2 regions of the Variovorax sucrosi genome follow, and region 1 is predicted to be linked to the other one. Evidence: riboswitches for the same ligand, from Rfam matches in the RefSeq annotation. Region 1 holds a riboswitch; the other holds the start of a gene.
The links. A riboswitch is a leader RNA that binds a small molecule or an ion and turns the genes downstream of it on or off. The one in region 1 is predicted to bind glycine.
Positions count from the first base shown of each region.

Region 2: linked by a shared signal. The riboswitch ahead of ACSFBE_RS20780 (FAD-dependent oxidoreductase) and the one ahead of gcvT (glycine cleavage system aminomethyltransferase GcvT) in region 1 are both predicted to bind glycine.

Region 1 is NZ_JBPJZU010000008.1:288,986-299,016, forward strand. Features, by position in the region: gene ACSFBE_RS17640 (TRAP transporter small permease) at 1-74, shown strand, start outside; gene ACSFBE_RS17645 (TRAP transporter large permease) at 85-1,377, shown strand; gene ACSFBE_RS17650 (hypothetical protein) at 1,452-1,979, shown strand; glycine riboswitch at 2,001-2,085, shown strand; glycine riboswitch at 2,102-2,223, shown strand; gene gcvT (glycine cleavage system aminomethyltransferase GcvT) at 2,274-3,437, shown strand; gene gcvH (glycine cleavage system protein GcvH) at 3,479-3,850, shown strand; gene gcvP (aminomethyl-transferring glycine dehydrogenase) at 3,887-6,787, shown strand; gene ACSFBE_RS17670 (SDR family oxidoreductase) at 6,834-7,619, shown strand; gene ACSFBE_RS17675 (putative bifunctional diguanylate cyclase/phosphodiesterase) at 7,641-9,662, opposite strand; gene ACSFBE_RS17680 (exodeoxyribonuclease III) at 9,772-10,031, opposite strand, start outside.
Region 2 is NZ_JBPJZU010000011.1:37,044-47,074, forward strand. Features, by position in the region: gene ACSFBE_RS20745 (DUF2145 domain-containing protein) at 1-185, opposite strand, end outside; gene ACSFBE_RS20750 (hypothetical protein) at 269-715, opposite strand; gene ACSFBE_RS20755 (YiaA/YiaB family inner membrane protein) at 751-1,236, opposite strand; gene ACSFBE_RS20760 (phosphatase PAP2 family protein) at 1,363-2,031, opposite strand; gene ACSFBE_RS20765 (MFS transporter) at 2,031-3,962, opposite strand; gene ACSFBE_RS20770 (hypothetical protein) at 3,959-4,834, opposite strand; gene ACSFBE_RS20775 (helix-turn-helix domain-containing protein) at 4,975-5,733, shown strand; glycine riboswitch at 5,921-6,027, shown strand; gene ACSFBE_RS20780 (FAD-dependent oxidoreductase) at 6,110-7,339, shown strand; gene ACSFBE_RS20785 (FIST signal transduction protein) at 7,340-8,602, opposite strand; gene ACSFBE_RS20790 (PhaM family polyhydroxyalkanoate granule multifunctional regulatory protein) at 8,669-9,379, opposite strand; gene ACSFBE_RS20795 (MarC family protein) at 9,593-10,031, shown strand, end outside.

The DNA.
Region 1 (10,031 bases):
TCAAGGGTTACGTGCTGCGCCGGGAGTTCCGGTCGGATGCGCACTTCGACGCCACCGCGTCGGCATCGTTGTAAGGGGACGCGCATGGACCCGAGCATCGTTCTCATCGTTTCCGCCTGCGTCTTCCTCGCCATCGGCGTGCCGGTCGCCTTCGCCCTCGGGCTGGCCACCGCGGCCACGCTGATCCTGGCGGAAAGCTATCCCCTGATGGTGCTGCTGAAGGAAACCTTCACCGGCATCGACAGCTTCCCGCTGATGGCCGTGCCCTTCTTCATCCTGGCGGCAGAGCTCATGAGCGGCGGCTCGCTGACCGAGGTGCTGTTGCGCTTCGCCGGCCAGTTCGTCGGCCACAAGCGCGGCGGCCTGGGCTACACCAACGTGGTGTCGCTCACCTTCTTCTCGGGCATCTCGGGCTCGGCGCTGGCCGACGCGGCCGGCCCGGGCTCGATGCTGATCAAGATGATGGACAAGGCCGGCTACGACCGCTCGTACGCGGCGGCGCTGACGGCGTCCACGGCCATCGTCGGGCCGATCATCCCGCCGTCGATCATCATGATCATCTACGCGCTGCAGGACGAGACGGTGTCCGTCGGCACGCTGTTCGCAGCGGGCATCCTGCCGGGCATCCTGATCGCGGTGGCGATGTGCGCGGTGAACTTCTGGGTGTCGAAGAAGCGCAACTACAAGGGCGACGGCCAGCTGCCGCCGATGCGCGACATCCTCGTCACGACGTGGAAGGCACTGCCCGCCATCCTGCTGCCGGTGGTCATCCTCGGCGGCATGCGCGCCGGCTGGTTCACGCCGACCGAAGCCTCGGTGGTGGCGGTGTTCTACGCGCTGCTGTGCGGCAAGTTCGTCTACCGCACGCTCGAGTGGAAGGCGCTGCCGAACATCCTCGAACGCTCGGCGCTGCTGTCGGCGTCGGTGCTGATCATCATCGGGCTGTCGGCGTCTTTCGCCTGGGTGCTGACGATCGAAGGCATTCCGCAGCAGATGGCCGAATGGCTGATCGGCATGAACCTCTCGCCGTGGATGTTCCTGATCATCGTCAACGTCTTCCTGCTGCTCTTCGGCATCTTCATCGAGCCGCTGCCGGGCGTCATGGTGCTGGCGCCGATCCTCGCGCCGGTCGCCATGAAGCTGGGCGTCGACCCGGTGCACTTCGCGATGATCGTGATCTTCAACCTCACGCTGGGCATGATCACGCCGCCGGTCGGGGGGCTGCTCTTCGTGACATGCAACGTGTCGAAGGTGCCGATGTCGAAGCTGGTGCGCGAGCTGGTGCCCTTCCTGTGGGCGCACGGGGCGGTGCTGATCATCCTGACCTTCGTGCCGGCGCTGAGCACCTGGCTGCCGCGGGTGATGGGCTTCAAGTAGAGGCGCTTGCTTCATCGGGTTGTCATGACCGGGGCCGATGCTGGCGGATTCGCAATCCCGACGCTTGGCACCCGATGTTCTTCAGCAAGACCGAAAAAGCCCGCGACGAGCTGCGCCCCGGCCGCCGCACGCTGACGCAGCGCGAACGCGCCGTGCTGCTGATGGCCGACGGCCAGCGCTCGGTGACCGACTTCGTGCCGCTCTTCAGCGACCGCGACGAGGCGCTTCGCGTGGCGCACCACCTGTTGCACGAGGGCTATCTGCACGCGCCGGATGAACGCTTCGACGCGCCCGCCGTCGTCGTGGCGGATGTGCCCGAGCCATCAACGCCCACCGCATCGGCCGACCCTTTCGACGGCAAGCCGTCCCTGGCCACCACCCGCATGTTCCTGTTCGACCTGTGCGAGCGCATGTTCGCGCGGCGCGACCCGGCGATGGCGCAGGTCCTGCGCGACACGCTGCGCGAGGCGCGCGACCGCGCGTCCATGCTGGCCGTGGCCGACACGATGCTCGCGGAGATCCGACAGGCCGCCGGCGACGAGCGCGCCGACGCCATCCGCGATCGCATCGCCAAGTTGTTGCCAGCCGAAACGGTGCACTGAGCCCGCGCCGATCCACTACACTCGCCCGGGTCAGGAGAGCGCCCGCAACGGGCCGCCGAAGGCGCAGGAACCCATCCGAACGCTCAGGCCCCAAGGACTGACGAGGCGCCTGTTCATCCGGGCGTTTCCTTGCTGGAGAGAGGTCGGTCGTCCATCGCGACACGCCGGCCCACCGAAGGAGCAAACCCTAAGCCTCTGAAAAGGCGGGGCGAATCTCTCAGGTAGAGCGGACAGCAGGGGTGGCCCATGACTTGCGTCGTGGATTCCGTCTGCCCCCCTGTTATGGAGAGCGCCATGGCTGCTTCCGACGATTCGCTTCAGAAGACCCCGCTGCATGCCCTGCACGTCGAACTTGGCGCCCGCATGGTGCCTTTCGCCGGCTACAGCATGCCGGTGCAGTACCCCGCCGGCCTGATGGCCGAGCACAAGCACACCCGCACGGCCGCCGGCCTGTTCGACATCTCGCACATGGGCCAGCTGCGCCTGGTCGGCCCCGACGCCGCCGCGGCTTTCGAGACGCTGATGCCGGTCGACGTGGTCGACCTGGCGCCCGGCAAGCAGCGCTACGGCCTGCTGCTGAACGACGCGGGCGGCATCCTCGACGACCTGATGTTCTTCAACGAAGGCGACGGGTCGCTCTTCGTGATCGTCAACGGCGCCTGCAAGGTGGCCGACCTGGCGCACATCCAGGCCCGCATCGGCGCGCGCTGCGAGGTGCAGCCGATGCCCGACCACGCGCTGCTCGCATTGCAGGGTCCGCAGGCCGCCGCCACGCTGGCCCGCCTGTCGCCCAACGTGGAACGCTTCGTCTTCATGACGGGCGGCGCGGTGCAGATCGGCGGCATTCCGGCCTTCGTCACCCGCAGCGGCTACACCGGCGAAGACGGCTTCGAGATCTCGGTGAAGGCCAGCGACGCCGAAGCACTGGCCCGCCTGCTGTTGGCCGAGCCCGAGGTGCAGCCCATCGGCCTGGGTGCGCGCAACTCGCTGCGGCTGGAAGCCGGCCTCTGCCTCTACGGCCACGACATCGACGAGACGACCACGCCGGTCGAGGCCTCGCTCAACTGGGCGATTCAGAAGGTGCGCCGCACCGGCGGCGCGCGGGCCGGTGGCTTCCCGGGTGCCGACAGGGTGCTGGCCCAACTGGCGGCCGCGGCATCGGGCGCGGCCGGCATCGCCGAGCACGACACGCTCAAGCGCCGCCGCGTCGGCCTGGTCGCGCTGGAACGCATCCCGGTGCGCGACGGCACGCCGCTCGAATCCTTCGAGGGCATCGCCATCGGCCAGGTCACCAGCGGACTGCTCGGGCCCACGGCCGACCGGCCGATCGCGATGGCTTACGTGGCCGCCGCCTTCGCTGCGCCCGGCACGCGCCTGCAGGCCATCGTGCGCGGCAAGCCGGTGCCGATGGAGGTGACCACCCTGCCCTTCGTGCCGACCCGATACTACCGAGGCTAGTTTCCCTTTCACCTCTCGTTCCATCTCTTTTCAGGAGCCCCATGAGCACCAAATTCACCAAGGACCACGAGTGGGTCCAGGCCACCGGCAGCGACGCGATCGTCGGCATCACCGTGCATGCGCAGGACGCACTCGGCGACGTCGTGTTCGTCGACCTGCCCGAGGTCGGCAAGACCTTCGCGCAAGGCGAAGTCGCCGGCGTCGTCGAATCGGTCAAAGCGGCAGCCGACGTGTTCATGCCCGTCTCGGGCGAGATCACCGAAGTCAATGAAGCGCTGCGCGCCGACCCCTCGCTCGCCAACAGCGACCCACTCGCCACCGGTTGGTTCTTCAAGGTCAAGCTGAGCGAGCCCGCCCAGCTCGACGCCCTGCTCGAAGCCGCCGACTACGACAAGTTCGCTGCAGAGAGCTGACCCGCCTTCAATCTTCGCCTTCATCGCTCCACGCCCATGCCGACCCCCTCCTTCCCCACCTTGCGCGAACTCGAGAATGCCGACGAATTCATCGCCCGTCACATCGGCATCGAGCCGGCCGACGAGGCGCGCATGCTGCCGGTCATCGGCTCTGCCACGCGCGAGGAACTGATCGACGGCATCGTGCCGCCGGCCATCCGCCGCACGCGGCCGATGCAGTTGCCCGCGCCGGTGAGCGAGGCCGACGCACTGGCCGAGCTGAAGGCGATGGCGGCGAAGAACAAGGTGGCGCGCAACTTCATCGGCCAGGGCTACTACGGCACCCACACGCCCGGCGTGATCCTGCGCAACATCCTCGAGAACCCCGCCTGGTACACGGCCTACACGCCCTATCAGGCGGAGATCTCGCAGGGCCGCATGGAGGCGCTGGTCAACTTCCAGACCATGGTCTGCGACCTGACCGGCATGGCGATCGCCAACGCGTCGATGCTCGACGAGGCGACGGCCGCGGCCGAGGCGATGACGCTGGCCAAGCGCAGCGTGAGATCCAAAAGCAACGTCTTCCTGGTGGCCGGCGACTGCCACCCGCAGACCATCGAAGTGCTGCGCACCCGCGCTGCGCCGCTGGGCATCGAGATCAAGGTGAGCACCGCATCGGAGACGCTGCCCCTGTTGATGGCGAGCGGCGAATTCTTCGGCGTGCTGGCCCAGTACCCCGGCACCACCGGCCAGGTGCACGATCTGCGCCCGCTGGCCGGCCATGCGCATGCCTGCGACGCCGCGCTGTGCGTGGCGGCCGACCTGCTGGCGCTGACGCTGTTGGCACCGCCCGGCGAATGGGATGCCGACATCGTCTGCGGCACCACGCAGCGCTTCGGCATGCCGATGTGCAACGGCGGCCCGCACGCGGCCTACCTGGCCTGCCGCGACGGGTTCAAGCGCTCGCTGCCCGGCCGGCTGGTCGGCGTGAGCGTCGACGTGCACGGTTCGCCGGCCTACCGGCTCGCGCTGCAAACGCGCGAACAGCACATCCGCCGCGAAAAGGCCACGTCGAACATCTGCACGGCGCAGGTGCTGCCGGCCGTCGTCGCAAGCATGTACGCCGTGTACCACGGCCCCGCCGGCCTCACGCGCATCGCGCAGCGTGTGGCGGCGCTCACCGGCATTCTGGCCGCGGGCCTCGAGCAGATGGACCGCGAGCTGGTCAACACCACCGCCTTCGATTCGCTGACCGTGAAAAGCGGAGACGACACCGCCGCCATCCTCGCCCACGCGAACACGGCCGGCGTCAACCTGCGCCATCGGCTGCAGCAGCACCTGGGCATCTCGCTGGACGAGACGACGACGCGCGCCGACATCGAGACGCTGTGGGCGCTGTTCGTGCCGACCGGCACGCCGATGCCGCGCTTCGAGGAACTGGCCGACACCGCCCCCGTGCGCATTCCGGACGACTTGCGCCGCACCTCGGCCTTCCTCACGCATCCGGTGTTCAACACGCACAAGAGCGAGACGTCGATGCTGCGCTACATCCGCAGCCTCTCCGACAAGGACCTGGCGCTCGACCGCAGCATGATCCCGCTGGGCAGCTGCACCATGAAGCTCAACGCGACCAGCGAAATGATCCCGATCACCTGGCCCGAGTTCGCGAACATCCACCCCTTCGCACCGGCCGAGCAGCTGCAGGGTTACGCCGAGCTCGACCAGCAGCTGCGCGACTGGCTGTGCGAAGCGACGGGCTATGCCGGCATCAGCCTGCAGCCCAACGCCGGCTCGCAGGGCGAGTACGCCGGCCTGCTGGCGATCAAGGCCTTCCATGTGTCCAAGGGCGAAGGCCAGCGCAACATCTGCCTGATCCCTTCGTCGGCGCACGGCACCAACCCGGCCAGCGCGCAGATGGCCGGCATGCAGGTGGTCGTGACCGCCTGCGACGCGCAGGGCAACGTCGACCTCGACGACCTGAAGCGCGCCTGCGAGAAGCACAGCGCCAACCTGGCGGCGGTGATGATCACCTACCCCAGCACCCACGGCGTGTTCGAGACCCGCGTGAAGGCACTGTGCGAGCTGGTGCATGAACATGGCGGCCGCGTGTACGTCGACGGCGCGAACATGAACGCCCTGGTCGGCGTGGCCGCGCCAGGCGAGTTCGGCGGCGACGTGAGCCATCTGAACCTGCACAAGACCTTCTGCATTCCGCACGGCGGCGGCGGCCCGGGCGTCGGCCCGGTGTGCGTGGTGGAAGACCTCGTGCCCTTCCTGCCGGGCCATGCGACGGCGGGCGTCGGTGGTCATGACGTGGGTGCGGTCTCGGCCGCGCCGCTGGGCAATGCCGCAGTGCTGCCCATCAGCTGGATGTACTGCCGCATGATGGGCGCAGCCGGCCTGCAGGCCGCGACCGAGACGGCGATCCTGTCGGCCAACTACATCAGCGCGCGCCTGAAGGAACATTACCCAACGCTGTACGCGAGCCCGAACGGGCATGTGGCGCACGAGTGCATCCTCGATTTGCGCCCGCTCAAGGACACCAGCGGCGTCACGGCCGAAGATGTGGCGAAGCGCCTGATCGACTACGGCTTCCATGCGCCCACGCTGAGCTTCCCGGTGCCCGGCACGCTGATGGTCGAGCCGACCGAGAGCGAGCCGCTGGCCGAACTCGACCGTTTCATCGACGCGATGATCGCCATCCGCGGCGAGATCCGCCGTGTGGAAGAAGGCGTCTGGCCGAAGGAAGACAACCCGCTCAAGCACGCGCCGCACACCGCCGCCAGCCTGCTGAGCACCGAGTGGACGCACCCCTACTCGCGCGAACTCGGCGCCTACCCGCTGGCCGCCCTCAAGCAGGCCAAGTACTGGTCGCCGATCGGCCGCGTCGACAACGTCTACGGCGATCGCAACCTGTTCTGCAGCTGCGTGCCGGTGGGCGACTACACGACGAGCTGAACACGACGGCACAATCGATGCTCCCCCCTTCAAAGGAGAGACATCGATGAGTGAAACAAAGCAGCCGCTCGACGGACACATCGCCTGGGTGACCGGCGGCGGCAGCGGCATTGGCCTGGCCGGTGCCATCGACCTGGCCAAGGCCGGCTGTCGGGTCGTGATTTCCGGCCGCGAGACGGCCAAGCTCGACGCTGCGATTGTCGAAGCCGAGGCCAAGGGCGCACCGCGTGGCCGCATCACGGCGATGGCGCTCGACGTGGGCGACCGGCCCGCGGTCGACAAGGTGGCCGCGGCCATCGAGGCGCAGCATGGCGGCGTCGACATCCTGGTCAACAGCGCCGGCGTCAACTTTCCCAAGCGTTTCTGGAGCGAGACCGACGGCGACACCTTCGCCAAGGTGGTCAACATCAACCTCAACGGCGCGACCTTCTGCACGCTGGCTGTGCTCAAGGGCATGCAGGCGCGGCGGCGCGGCACGGTGATCAACATCGCGTCGTTCGCCGGCTGGCACCAGAGCTACCTCACCGGCCCGGCCTACGTGGCAAGCAAGGCCGGGCTGACGGCGATGACGCACAACTTCAACATCGAGCAATGCGTGCACGGCCTGCGCGCGACAGCCGTTTGCCCCGGCGAGGTGGCCACGCCGATCCTGAAGAAGCGGCCGGTCGAGCCGAGCGCCGAGGACAAGGCGCTGATGCTGCAGGAGGAAGACATGGGCCGCACCATCCGCTTCATCGCCGAGATGCCGCCGCACGTGTGCATCAACGAGCTGGTGATCGCGCCGGTGCACAACCGCATCTACATCGGCGGCAGCGAACTGCAGCGCCGCTGAGGTGCCGGCGGCCGGTGTGCCTCAGGCCGGCTGCGCCGCCGCCCAGGCCATGACCTCCGGCAACGGGGCCGGGCGGGCGAACAGGTAGCCCTGGACCAGCCGGCATTCCAGCACCGTCAGCACCGCGAGCTCACCCTCCGTCTCGACACCCTCGGCCACCACCGCGATGTCGAGCGAGGCACCCAGCTGAACGATCGAATTGACCAGCACGGCGTTGCCCGGCGAGCTCGCCAGGCCGTCGATGAAGCTGCGGTCGATCTTCACCTGCTTCACATAGTCGCTGCGCAGCGAAGCCAGCGACGAATAACCGACACCGAAGTCGTCGACCGCGATCGCCACGCCGGCCGCCGACAGTGCGCTCAGGCGGCCCCGCGTTGCGTGGGTGTCGAGCGCCACCTCCTCGGTGATCTCGATCTGCAGCCGGCAAGTGGCGATGCCGCGGGCGGCCAATGTGCCGAGCACGATCTCGTCGACGGCGAGCTGCGCCATTTCGCGCGGCGACACGTTCATCGCCACCGGCACGCCGGCCAGCGCGGAGCCCGGGGCGTCCATCTGCTGCATCGCACCGCAGATCTCCTCCAGGATGTAGCGCAGGAGGTTCTCGGCGATGCCGGTGCTGGCGGCCGCGAACACCACCTGTTCGGGCGAGATGCGACCGTGCCGCGGATGGTTCCAGCGCAGCAGCGCCTCCAGGCTGTGGATGCGGCCGCTGTCGCGCTCCAGGATCGGCTGGTACCAGAGTTCGATGGTGCGTGCCTCGATGGCCTGCAGCAGGTCGCGCTCCACATCGCGACGCGTCGCCAGGCGCAGGTGCAAGGCCTCGTCGACCACCTGGTAGCGGTTGCGGCCGGCCCGCTTGGCCTCGTACAGCCCTTCGTCGGCCAGGCTGATCATGTCGGTGAATTCGACCGCGGCATCGCCCAGCTCGAACTTCGAGATGCCGATGCTCACGCCGAGGTGGCCACCGGAGTGGGCGGTAGCGAAGGGAATGGAAGCGATCAGCGTCTCGGCCAGCGCCTCCGGCGTGGCCGGCTCGGCCTGGGGGCGGTAGAGGATGGCGAATTCGTCGCCGCCCCAGCGGCCCAGCACGGCGTGCAGGCCGTCCAGTTCCTTCGCCAGCCATTGCGCCACATCCTTCAGCACCTGGTCGCCGACCGGGTGGCCGAAGGCGTCGTTGACGGCCTTGAAGCCGTCGAGATCGAGCAGCAGCAGGCAATGCGACTGCCGCGGATGCGCCGCCAGATGGGCCGCCACAGCCTGGGTGAAGCCCTCGCGGTTGAGCAGCCCGGTGAGGAAGTCGTGCGATGCGCGGTGCGCCAGCGCCTGGGTGGACGCCTGCAGCGACTGGTGCGCCTGATGCAGCCGCACGGCCAGCTGCGTCGCTTCGTTCTTCAGCCGGCTGCCGGCGCGAAAGGCCTTCTCGCTCACCAGGGCCCCGCGGGTCAGTCCGACGAAGTACAGCAGCACCATGGCGGCCAGGCTGGCGTTCTCGAAGCCGCCGGCGAGCACCAGCGACACCATCACCGAGAGCAGCGTCGGCAGGATGAAGCTCAGCGGCGCCGGCGCATAGGCACTGCTGTAGGTCACGGCACCCGCGCAGATGCCGCAGACCACCGTCAGGTGGAACACCGTCTGCGGCGAGGTGTAGCCGTCGCACAGCAGCGGCACCAGGGCCCAGACGCAGCCGGACACGGCGGCGGCGATCACCGTCGAGCGCAGTTGCCACTCGACCCAGCGGGCGTTGGTCTGGCTCGGGTCGCCGCCCTGCGCGGCCATGGCGGCCGAGCGTTCGAGCAGGCGCCGGTTCATGACCATGCGCACCACGTTGACCGTCAGCGCCAGCATCAGCCAGCTGAGGCCCGCCATCGGCCGGCCGGCCTTGATGGCCACCAGGGTGGTCGTCAGCGCCAGCACGATGCTGATCGGCATGCCCGCCTGCACGCTGCGCCGCACGGAAACCAGCTGATCGACGCGCACCATGCGCGCCAGCAGCATGGCATCGGCCGGGGCGCTCGGCGGCGGGGAAAGCGCGCTGTGGTTCATGGAAAAGGAAGAATCCACCGGGCGACCGGCGCATCGTCGCGGGCGGGCGCACCGCGGACGGGCTAGTGTTTACCCGCAGGAGTGTACAGAGCGATCCTGCGGCGCCGACTCAGGCCAGCCGCACCCACGTCGGCGCATGGTCGCTCGCGCCGGCGCGCCCCCGCACCTCGCGGTCCACCCCGGCGTCCTGCAGTCGCGGCGCAAGCTCGGCGCTGAGCAGGAGGTGGTCGATGCGCAGGCCGGCGTTGCGGGGCCAGCGGTTGCGCCAGTAGTCCCAGAAGGTGTAGATGCGCTCGTCCGGGTAGCGCGTGCGCAGCGCATCGGTCCAGCCCTGCGCCAGCAACCGCTCGAAGGCGGCGCGGCTCTCGG
Region 2 (10,031 bases), on a different contig from region 1:
ACCACGCGCGCGCCGCTGGCGTCCAGCGCCTGCGCCGTTCGCTCGGCCAGCGTCAGGCCCTGCTGCACCTGCTGCGCGGTGGGGCGGACCTGTTCGCACGAGCGGCCCGCGTGCGATTCGGTCGGAAAGAGGAACAGGCCGGCCAGCACGACCGCCGCCGCGAGCAGCGCGGTGCGCAGCGCCATGCGCACGCGCCAGGGCCAGCCCGGCGCCGCCACTTCGCGTCCGAAATCGTCGTAGTGGCCGAAATGGGTGGGGGCGCGCGGGTTCACATCAGCCTCTCGTTGTGAAGCAGCGCCCGGCCGATGGTGTTGGGAATGAAGGCGATCATCTCGCCCGCAGCGGACAGCACGACGCCGCTGCCGATCACGCTCACCGTGACGACGGTGCCGACCGCGATCGCGCTGCCCTGCACCGCATGACCGGCAAGCCGCACACTGGCACGTGCGCCGTCCGACGCGCGCTCGAGCAGGCAGACGGTGCCCGCGGCCGAGGCCTCGACCGCCACCACCGTGAGCGCGGCACCGCCCACCGACAAAGCGACCGGCACGGCCACCACGGCACTGGCGGCAGCGCCCGCCACCGAGGCGGTACCGACCACCGAGGCCACTGGCAGCAGCGACAGGGCCACCGAGGCTTCGCTCTGCGCGTGCGCCACGAAAGCGGTGCAGACGGTGCAGGCGGCCAGCAGGGAAACGATCAATGTCTTTTTCATCAGATTGCTCCTGAAAAGGGTCCGGGTACTGCGCGTCATTCCGCAGCGCTGTCAGCGCCACGGGCTTCGCGGCGGCCTTGCAGGCGGGCCTCGGCCAGATCGGCCTCATGGCGGTCCCGCAGCGTCTTGGCCAGCGTGAAGGCCGCGCTGATGAGGAACAGCCAACTCACACCGAGGAAGGCCTTGTAGGTTTCGTTGATGTCCATGCGCAGCAGGCCCCAGCCGGTCAACCCCATGGCGGTGAGGAAGCCGCCCCAGACCACCAGCTTCCACATCGGCGTGTCGCCGGCCGAGCGGGTCGCACCGTGCTGGTTGTCGCGCACAAACTTCGCCAACACGAAAGCCGCCGACAGGCAGAACACGTAGCCCATCACCATGAAGGCGCGGTCGAGCGCCGCACCGGGCAGCCAGCCGAGGCCGATGGCGCAGAGCGACACGGCGACGCCGAAGGAGGTCCAGACCTGGAACTGCCAGGCGCGGGTATCGCGTTGGACGGAGACGTGGAAAGGAAGGGGTTGCATGAAAGCCTCGCGGCGTTGTGAAGGTGATCGGATGATCGACTCCACTTCGCCGAGAAGGCGCATTTCAATGCACCAGGCCTCCTGTGCAGCGCCTTCAGTATCGAATTTCGATACCCATACGCCGCATCAGGTCCGTCGCAGATCGTCCCGGGTGTAGGGGCGCTCGATGCCGGCCAGCCGGACGGCGATGGCTTCGAGCAGGTTCTGCGTCGGCGCCGGCGCGCCGGGCGTCTGGAAGGCCAGCGGCAGCAGCAAGCCGAGCAGCATCGCCGGCCAGGGCACCCGGGGCGCCGGTTGGCGGCGCACAAGTCGCAGGAAGGCAAGGCAGATCGCGATGCCCAGCAGCAGGCCGGCTACCACCTCCGACGCCGAGTGCGCGAAGATCGCCAGGCGCGACGCACCGATGGCCGCGCCCAGGGCCCAGCCGGCCGCCACCGCGATGCGGCGCACCGCGGCCGACCGCCGCGCCGCCAGCATCCAGAGCGCCACCGACCACACGCTGGTGCTGATGGCCGTGTGGCCGCTGAAGCCGGTGAAGTTCAAGCGGGCGCTGCCGATGCCCCAGCCCATGAACGCGAGCTTCGATGCCACGATCAGCGCGCCACCGGCGCCGAAGGCCAGGCACCAGCTGAAGGCGGTCCAGCGGCTGCCGCCCGGCGACAGCCACAGCAGCAGCACGATCAGCACCGACGCCGGCAGCATCAGGCCGCTGTCGCCCAGCCAGGTGAAGGCGTGCCAGAACTCCGGCGGCACGGCGCCGAGCGTCCCCCAGAAGGCGTCGCGCAGCCCCGCCATCAAGCGGCGAGCAGTCCGCTGACGCGCGACTGGAGCGATTCGGGCTGCACCTGCGCGCCGGGCACGGCCGGCCCGACGTTGAGCCCCACACGGCTGAACAGCCCGCGGCGGAAGGGCCGCACCATGGCGACGTTCTGCCCGTCACGCTGCTCGATGCGACTGAAGAAGGAGCCCCAGAGGTTGGTCAGCGCCATCGGGATCACTGGCGGGTCGATGCCCTCGGCCCGTGCTGCCGCCAGGATCTTCATCACGCCGCCCTTGAAGGGCTGCAGCGTGCCGTCGCGGGTGATCGCGCCCTCGGGGAAGATGGCGAGCAAGTCGCCCTCGCGCAACACGTCGACCGCCTGCGCGAAGGCGCGCTCGTAGGCGACCGGGTCGTCCTTCTGCGGCGCAATCGGGATCGCCTTGGCCAGCTTGAAGAGCGCTCCCAGCACCGGCACCCGGAAGATGCGGTGGTCCATGATGAAGCGGATGGGACGCGGGCTGGCCGCCATGAGCAGCACGGCGTCGATGAAGCTCACATGGTTGCACACCAGCACCGCCGCGCCCTCGGTCGGGATGTGCTCGTCGCCGCGGATGCGAAAGCGGTAGATGAAGTGCGACAGCAGCCAGGACACGAAGCGCAGCAGGTATTCCGGCACCAGCATGAAGATGTAGAAGGCCACCACCGCGTTGGCGATGCCGGTGAACAGGAAGATCTGCGGGATGGTGAAGCCGGCCTTGAGCAGCGCGCCGGCGATGACCGCGCTGGCGATCATGAAGAGCGCATTCAGGATGTTGTTTGCCGCGATGATGCGCGCGCGGTGCGTCGGCTGGCTGCGCAGCTGGATCAGCGCGTACATCGGCACGCTGTAGAGGCCGGCGAAGAGCGACAGCAGGCCGAGATCGGCCATCACGCGCCAGTGCGCTGCCTGGCCGACGAAGGCGCCCAGGCCCATCTCCGGCGCCGCGGGCAGGCCGCGCGAGGCGAAGTACAGGTCGATCGCGAACACGCTCATGCCAATGGCGCCGAGCGGCACCAGGCCGATCTCGACCTGACGGCGGCTCAGTGTTTCGCACAACAGCGAGCCGATGCCGATGCCGATCGAGAACACCACCAAGAGCAGCGAGGCGACTTGTTCGTTGCCGTGCAGCACCTCCTTCGCGAAGCTCGGAAACTGGCTCAGGAAGACGGCGCCGAAGAACCACATCCACGAGATGCCCAGGAGCGAGCGGAACACGACCAGGTTGCCGTGCGCCAGCTTCAGGTTGCGCCAGGTTTCGCTGAACGGGTTCCAGTTGATGACGAGGTTCGGGTCGGTCGCCGGCGCGGTCGGAATGGCCTGCGCCACGCCACGCCCCACCAGCGCCAGCCCCACGCACGCGACTGCCACCGTCGTGTGGCCGACACCCGGCAGCGCCACCAGCAGGCCACCGGCCACCTGGCCCAGCAGGATGGCGACGAAGGTGCCCATCTCGACCATGCCGTTGCCGCCGGTGAGCTCGCGCGCGTCGAGCACCTGCGGCAGGTAGGCGAACTTGACCGGGCCGAACAGCGTGGAATGCAGGCCCATCAGGAAGACGCAGCCGAGCAGCACCGCGGCGTCGGCCCGCACGAAGCCCCAGGCCGCGATGAACATGATCGCGATCTCGAGGTTCTTGACGAAGCGGATCATCTTCGTCTTGTCGTACTTGTCGGTCAGCTGGCCGGCCGTTGCCGAGAACAGCAGGAAGGGCAGGATGAACAACGCCCCGATCGCCAGGCCGGCCAGCGCCGGCGGCATCCAGCTCAGCTGGAGCTGATAGGTCACCATCACGGTGAAGGCGAACTTGAAGAGGTTGTCGTTGGCCGCGCCGGCGAACTGCGTCCAGAAGAAGGGGGCGAAGCGCCGCTGGCCCAGCAGGGCGAACTGATTGGCGTGTGTCTCGGCGGCAGCGGCAGGTGATGTCATTCGAATGTCCCTGTCGGGCTCCTCAGACCGTCATGGCGGTGGCGCGTGGATTGTGCCGCAGGGCCCAGGCCAGCCAGCCCATCGATGGCCCGCAGCACCGGCCAGGCGGCGCAGGCGGCCACCAGATGCTTCAGGCTGTGGCCCGAGACGAACTGCCCGGTGGCCTCGAAGATCGCCTGGTCGCCCAGCTCGAACAGCTTGGCCACGGCATAGAACAGGACCACCGCGCCGAGCCGCAGGCCGATGGCACCGGGCACCGGCCGCAGCACGGCAAGCACCAGCACCAGCGCCATGCCACCGAACTGCACCACGGCCCAGGGCAGCACATCGCCGCGCTCGTGGTAGGCCGCTACCGCCAGCATGCCGCCGAGAAAGGCTGCGCAGGCCGCCGGCCAGCCGGCGCGCGAGCTGACCCGCTCGCACACCGCCAGGCCGACGATGCCGGCGAAGGCGATCGCCATGCCGGCGCGGTCGGCGGCGAGGCGCAGCGCGTCCGGCTGCAGGTGATAGAAGACCGAGCCGGCGGCGGTGAAGATCAGCCCGGCGAAGAACAGCCAGGCACAGTCGAGTGCGTTGGCTGCGCACAGCCGCTCATGCAGCGTGTCGAAGCGCCGCAGCCGCAGCAGGCCCCACAGGCCGAAGGCCGCGAATGGCAGGTTGCTCAGCACATCCACCGCGAACGGCAAGCCGCGCCAGGCGCGGTCGTCGGCGAAGGCGGCCCCGGCCGCCGCGCTCGGATCGGGCACGGCGGGCCCCAGGCAGGCAATGAGCACGAAGGCGGCGAAGGCGGCCAGCAGCCCGCGCTCGCGGGACGACAGATGCGAGAGACGGCGAAACAGCGGCACGGTCGGCGAACGGTCTGGGCGGTTCATGGCGGGGCTCCGGTGATGCAGGTGATGCGGTGGGAGCGGAATCTAGTTGCCGGCGGAACTATTTGGCATCGAAAATCGATACGGTCTGCCGATTCAGAACGATCGGTATCGAAAAACAATACCAAGGACGCTTCCACGCCATGAGCACCACCATCGACCTCGTCCAGGCGCTGAAGAACGAGCTGAAGAACGCCCGCATGACCTATGCCGACCTGGCCCGCGCCCTCGGCATGGCGGAATCCAGTGTGAAGCGGATGCTCGCCAAGGGCGACATGCCGCTTACCCGGGTCGATGCGATCTGCCGGGCGCTGAAGATCGACTTCGCCGAGCTGGCCCGCCGCGTGGCCGACGCCCAACCGCTGCTGCGCGAGCTGACGCAGGAGCAGGAAAAAGCCGTGGTGCGCGACAAGAAGCTGCTGCTGGTCGCCATCAACGTGCTGAGCCAGTGGACGCTGGAGCAGATCGTCGCAGCCTACCGCATCACCGAGGCCGAGTGCATCGCCTGCCTGGTGCAGCTCGACCGCATCGGCATCATCGAACTGCGTCCGCTCAACCGCTACCGGCTGAAGCTGGCCAAGACCTTCCGCTGGCGGCCGCACGGGCCGGTGATGGACTTCTTCCGCGAGAACGTGGTGCTCGACTACTACCGCGGCGGGTTCGACGGCCCGGCCGAGGGGCTGCTGCTGGTGCACGGCTCGATCAGCCGGGCGCTGGCGCCATCCTTCCTCGAGCGGCTGCAGCGGGTGGCGCAGGATTTCGCGCAGCAGCACCAGACGGACCAGAAGCTGCCGCCCAACGACCGCGAGGGCTACACCCTGCTGCTGGGCATGCGGAACTGGGAATTCGAGGCCTTCACCCGGCTGCGGCGCAGCGATGCCAGGCCGACCAAGTCCGCCTGAGGTGGGACGATCGATCGGGCGGGCATGGGCGGTCACGGAGGGATAGGCCAAATGGCCAGTTCTCGAATTTGTCAAGACGGGTAAACTCCAGGGTGCAGGAGAGCGGGTGTCCTCACCCCACCGTACGCGCAAACTCCCATGAACGCCGAGGTGAACCGCATGCCGGTTCGATGACTGCCGTCTATTGATCTAGCCGTCTGGAGAGCCATCGCCCCGCGCGATGCACCGAAGGAGCAACCCCGCTGCACGTCGCCGCGGGCGAATCTCTCAGGTACCAAGGACAGAGGGAGCGGCGAACCCGAACTCCGGATCCGGCCCGCAACCCCACGGTTTGTCGTGCATCCGCCGTTTGTGCCATCCCACAAGGATCTGGACCATGCGCGTGATTGTTCTGGGCGGCGGTCTTCTTGGCGTCGCTTCGGCCTACTACCTCCAGCAACTCGGCCACGAGGTGACGGTGATCGACCGCCACGGCACGCCCGCTGCCAAGGCCCGCGGCCTGGTCGAGCCGCCCGCGCCAGCACCGGCCCCGGCACCCTCCACGCGTCCGGGCTCGCCGTGGCGCGCGGCCGTCGACCGGCTGCGCCACCGGGTTCAGGCCTGGGCCGGCTACCTGACCGGGGCGGCGCACCGGCCCACCGAGCGGCTCGAACACCTGGTGCGCCTGGGCGCCTACAGCCGCGAGAGCGTGCGGGCGCTGCGCCGGGAAGCCGGCGTCAGCCTCTCGTCGCCGGGCACCGCCTGGATGCGCATCTACACCGACGCCGACGCCTTCGAGCAATTCGCCCGGCGTGTGCCACGGCTGCATGCGCTCGGCTGTGCGCTGCACCTGCTGTCGGCCGACGAGGCCCTGCGCCTGGAACCGGCGCTCGAGCCCTTGCGCGGAACGCTGGCCGGCGCCGCCTTCACGCGTGAAGACACCTCGCCCGACCCGGCCAGCTTCGCCGGCAGCACCCTCTTCATGTGCCGCGCGGCCGGTGTGCACTTCCTGACGAAGCACACGGTGACGCAGTTGCATGCGCTGGATGGCCGCGTGGACCATGTGGAACTGTTGAACGCCGACGGCGAACGCATCACCCTGCGCGCCGACGCCTATGTCATGGCGCTGGGCAGCGGCAGCGCGCCGCTGGCGCAGGCCCTGGGCGTGCCGCTGCGCTTGCGGCGGGTGCAGGAGTATTCCGTATTGCTGCCGCTGAAGGACCCCGCGCGCGCCCCGCAGCTCATGCTGTACGACGGCGTGGGCCGACTGCGCATGCGGCGCGTCAGCACGCCGGAGGGCGACCAGCTGCGGGTGTGGTCGACGGTGCGCATCGACGGCGCCGCACCGGTGCTGTCGGACCCGGAACGCCTCGCCCGCATGCTGTCGCGCGTCGAGGAACTGCTGCCCGGCCTGACCGAGCGCCGCGGCGCCACGCTGACCCTCCGGCCACATGTGCGCAGCGCCAGCGGGCTGCCGGTGATCGGTCGCACCCGCCTGCGCAACCTGTTCCTCAATGTCGCGCCCGGCGCACCGGGCTGGACCCACGTGTGCGGCGCCGGCAAGTCGATCGCCCGCATCGTCAGCGGGCTGTCCCCCGAGGTCGAGTTCGCCTTCGCGAAGGGCTGATCAGGCGACGAACACCGTCAGCACGCCGGTGTAGCCGTACACATGGTGGCGGGCGATCTCGCCGGCCGCGAAGAAGCCGACCAGCGGCACGTCGCCCAGCGCATGCCGCACGATCTGCATCTCGGCGTTGGGTGCGCCGAAGTGCGGCCCGCCGCGGCCCGAGCAGCTGACGTACACCGCACCGGCCACGCGGCGTGCCGGATGTGGCGCCGCCTCGGCCTCGCCGGCAGCCACCGCGCGTGCGGTCGCCAGCGTCTGCTCCTCGGGTTCGAGTTCCTCGCGGATCTCGGCGCAGATGCGCATCAGGTCGGCGCGCGCGGCCTGCGCGTTGCGCCGGCAGAAGCTCATGCGCATGCCGGCTTCGGCCAGGTCGGCGATCGCCACGCCACGGCGGGTCGGGTCGAGCCCGATGATGTGGCGCACCCGCACATCGGCCCCGAGGTCGCCGGTGCGGCGGACGCCGTCGCTGCCGGCATCGACCAGGCCCACGAGCGTCGCGCGCACCGCCTCGATCGCCGCCTGCGGCTCGTCGAGCGACACGCCGAGGTCGGACAGCAACACGTCGAGGGCCGGCTGGCCGTCGAGCTGGAGCAGCAGATTGCCGTCAGCCTCGGTGATCTCGCGCTCGCGCGAGACCGGCTGGCAGCCCTGCGTGACCCGCGACACCAGCCGCACGCCCTCGCCGAACACCACGCCCGACATGCCGCCGGAGAACACGCCGCCCGCGGCGCCATGGCCGCGGATGTTGCCGTTGCCGCCGACGGCGAACTGCAGCGAGCCTTCGCGGCCGGAGGACAGGCCGCCGAACAGGTAGCCGGTGTCGGTGCGTCCCGCCATCTCGCCGACCAGTTCGGCCAGCTCGGGCGTGCGCGGGTCGGCGTGGACGAGTGCGGTGTGCGGCTCGAAGCCTGCCATCTCCGAGCTGCCCAGCGGTGCCACGCCAGAGAACACCCGGTACTGGTCGCTCGGCAGCGCGCACAGCATGAGGCTCAGCGCGGGCTCGTCGAAGTACTCGGCATTGTTGGCCGACACGCCGACGCCCACGGTGCCCGACCAGTCGGTCACCTCCGGCAGCTCGGCGCCCAGGTGATCGAGGATGTCCTGCGCGTCGTCGGCGTAGTGGTCGGTGATGTAGAGCAGGCCCAGCGTCGGCGCGGAGGCGTATTCGGGCAGCGCCATCTGCGCACGCACCTGGGCCAGGGCAAGGCCGGCCGCCATGCGCCATTGCGGATGGGTGGCGTGGCCGGTGGGAAAGAGTTTCATGCGCGCATTTCCGGGGAAGTCCGGGTGTTCTCAGGGTTCAGGGGGGCAAGGGCAGGCCGCGCCGGCTCAGCGGCCCCGGGCACGCGGTGCGGCGGCGGCCTTGCGCGCTGCGGGGGTGATCTTCTTGGTGGCAGCCGCTTTCCGGGCCGCGGCCTTCTTGGCGGCCGGGGGACGCGCCGATGCCTTGGCCGTCGTGGCCGCGCCGGGCATCTTCAACTGCCCCGCATCGTGCATGGCCGTCTGCGCGATGTGCTGGAACTGCTGTGTCAACGCGTTCCACCACTGCAGCGGGTCGACCACGCCGGGCGCCGTTGCCTTGGCGTCGTCGCCGCGGCCATTCTCGGGTGCATCGGCGGGCGGTTCGGCGCCGTTCTCCTGCGCGATGGAGGGCGGTGCCGGCGCCTCGTCGGCCGGTTCGACCGATGCGGTGGGGGCCGATACCGGAGGCGCAACGGTCGCGGTGAAGGCCTTGGCCAGGTCTTCCATCTGGACGTTCATGCCGCGCAGGGTCGACAGCGTCATCTTCTGCACTTCGAGCGCCTGGATGGTCGCCCTCAGCGCATGGCCGTTCTGTTCGAGCCAGTACTGCACGGTCTTCAATTCCTGGATGCGCTTGTCGACCTCTTCGACCGACAGCGTGGGCGCTACCCAGCTGGACAGGCTCGGCATGCCGGCGACGCTGCCGCCGCCCGGAGCCGTGCCGCCGGCGAGGTTTTTCAGGAAGTCGAAGCCCGGGACGAACTGGCTGAAAGCGAAAGGGGATGTCGCATCGTTCATGGCTGCCTCCGGCGGTGATTTCGTCAGCTTACTCCACGCGCCCGTAGGCGGTCGGGGCTTGTGAGCGTGGGTGTTCGCTGGCAAGGCACTGCGGCCGATAATCCACCGCATGAACACTCTGTTTCATCTTGGCTTCCGTGCCCGCGCCCTCGGTCGGGCCGCGTCGGAAGAGCCCGGCCGGGCAGGCCCTCGGGAAGACATCGGGGCCACGGTTTGACCTACACCTTCGCTTCGGCCACGGTCCTGCTGCTGATCTGCGACCCGCTGGGCAACATCCCGATCTTCGCCAATGCGCTGCGGCATGTGGCGCCCGAGCGGCGTGCGGGGGTGATCCTGCGCGAGGTGCTGATCGCCTTCGTGCTGCTGCTGGCCTTCATGTTCGTCGGCGACAGCTTCCTGCGCGTAATGGGGCTGTCGGGCCTGTCGCTGCAAATCGCAGGTGCGGTGGTGCTCTTTCTCATCGCGCTGCGCATGATCTTCCCGAACCACACGGCCTACGAGAGTGCCGACACGCGCGAGCCGCTGATCGTGCCGCTGGCGATCCCGGCGCTGGCCGGCCCGTCGGCCCTTGCCACGGTGATGCTGCTGGTGTCGCAGGCGCCGCAGCGCCGGCTCGAGTGGATCGCCGCGCTCAGCGTGACGATGGCGGTCT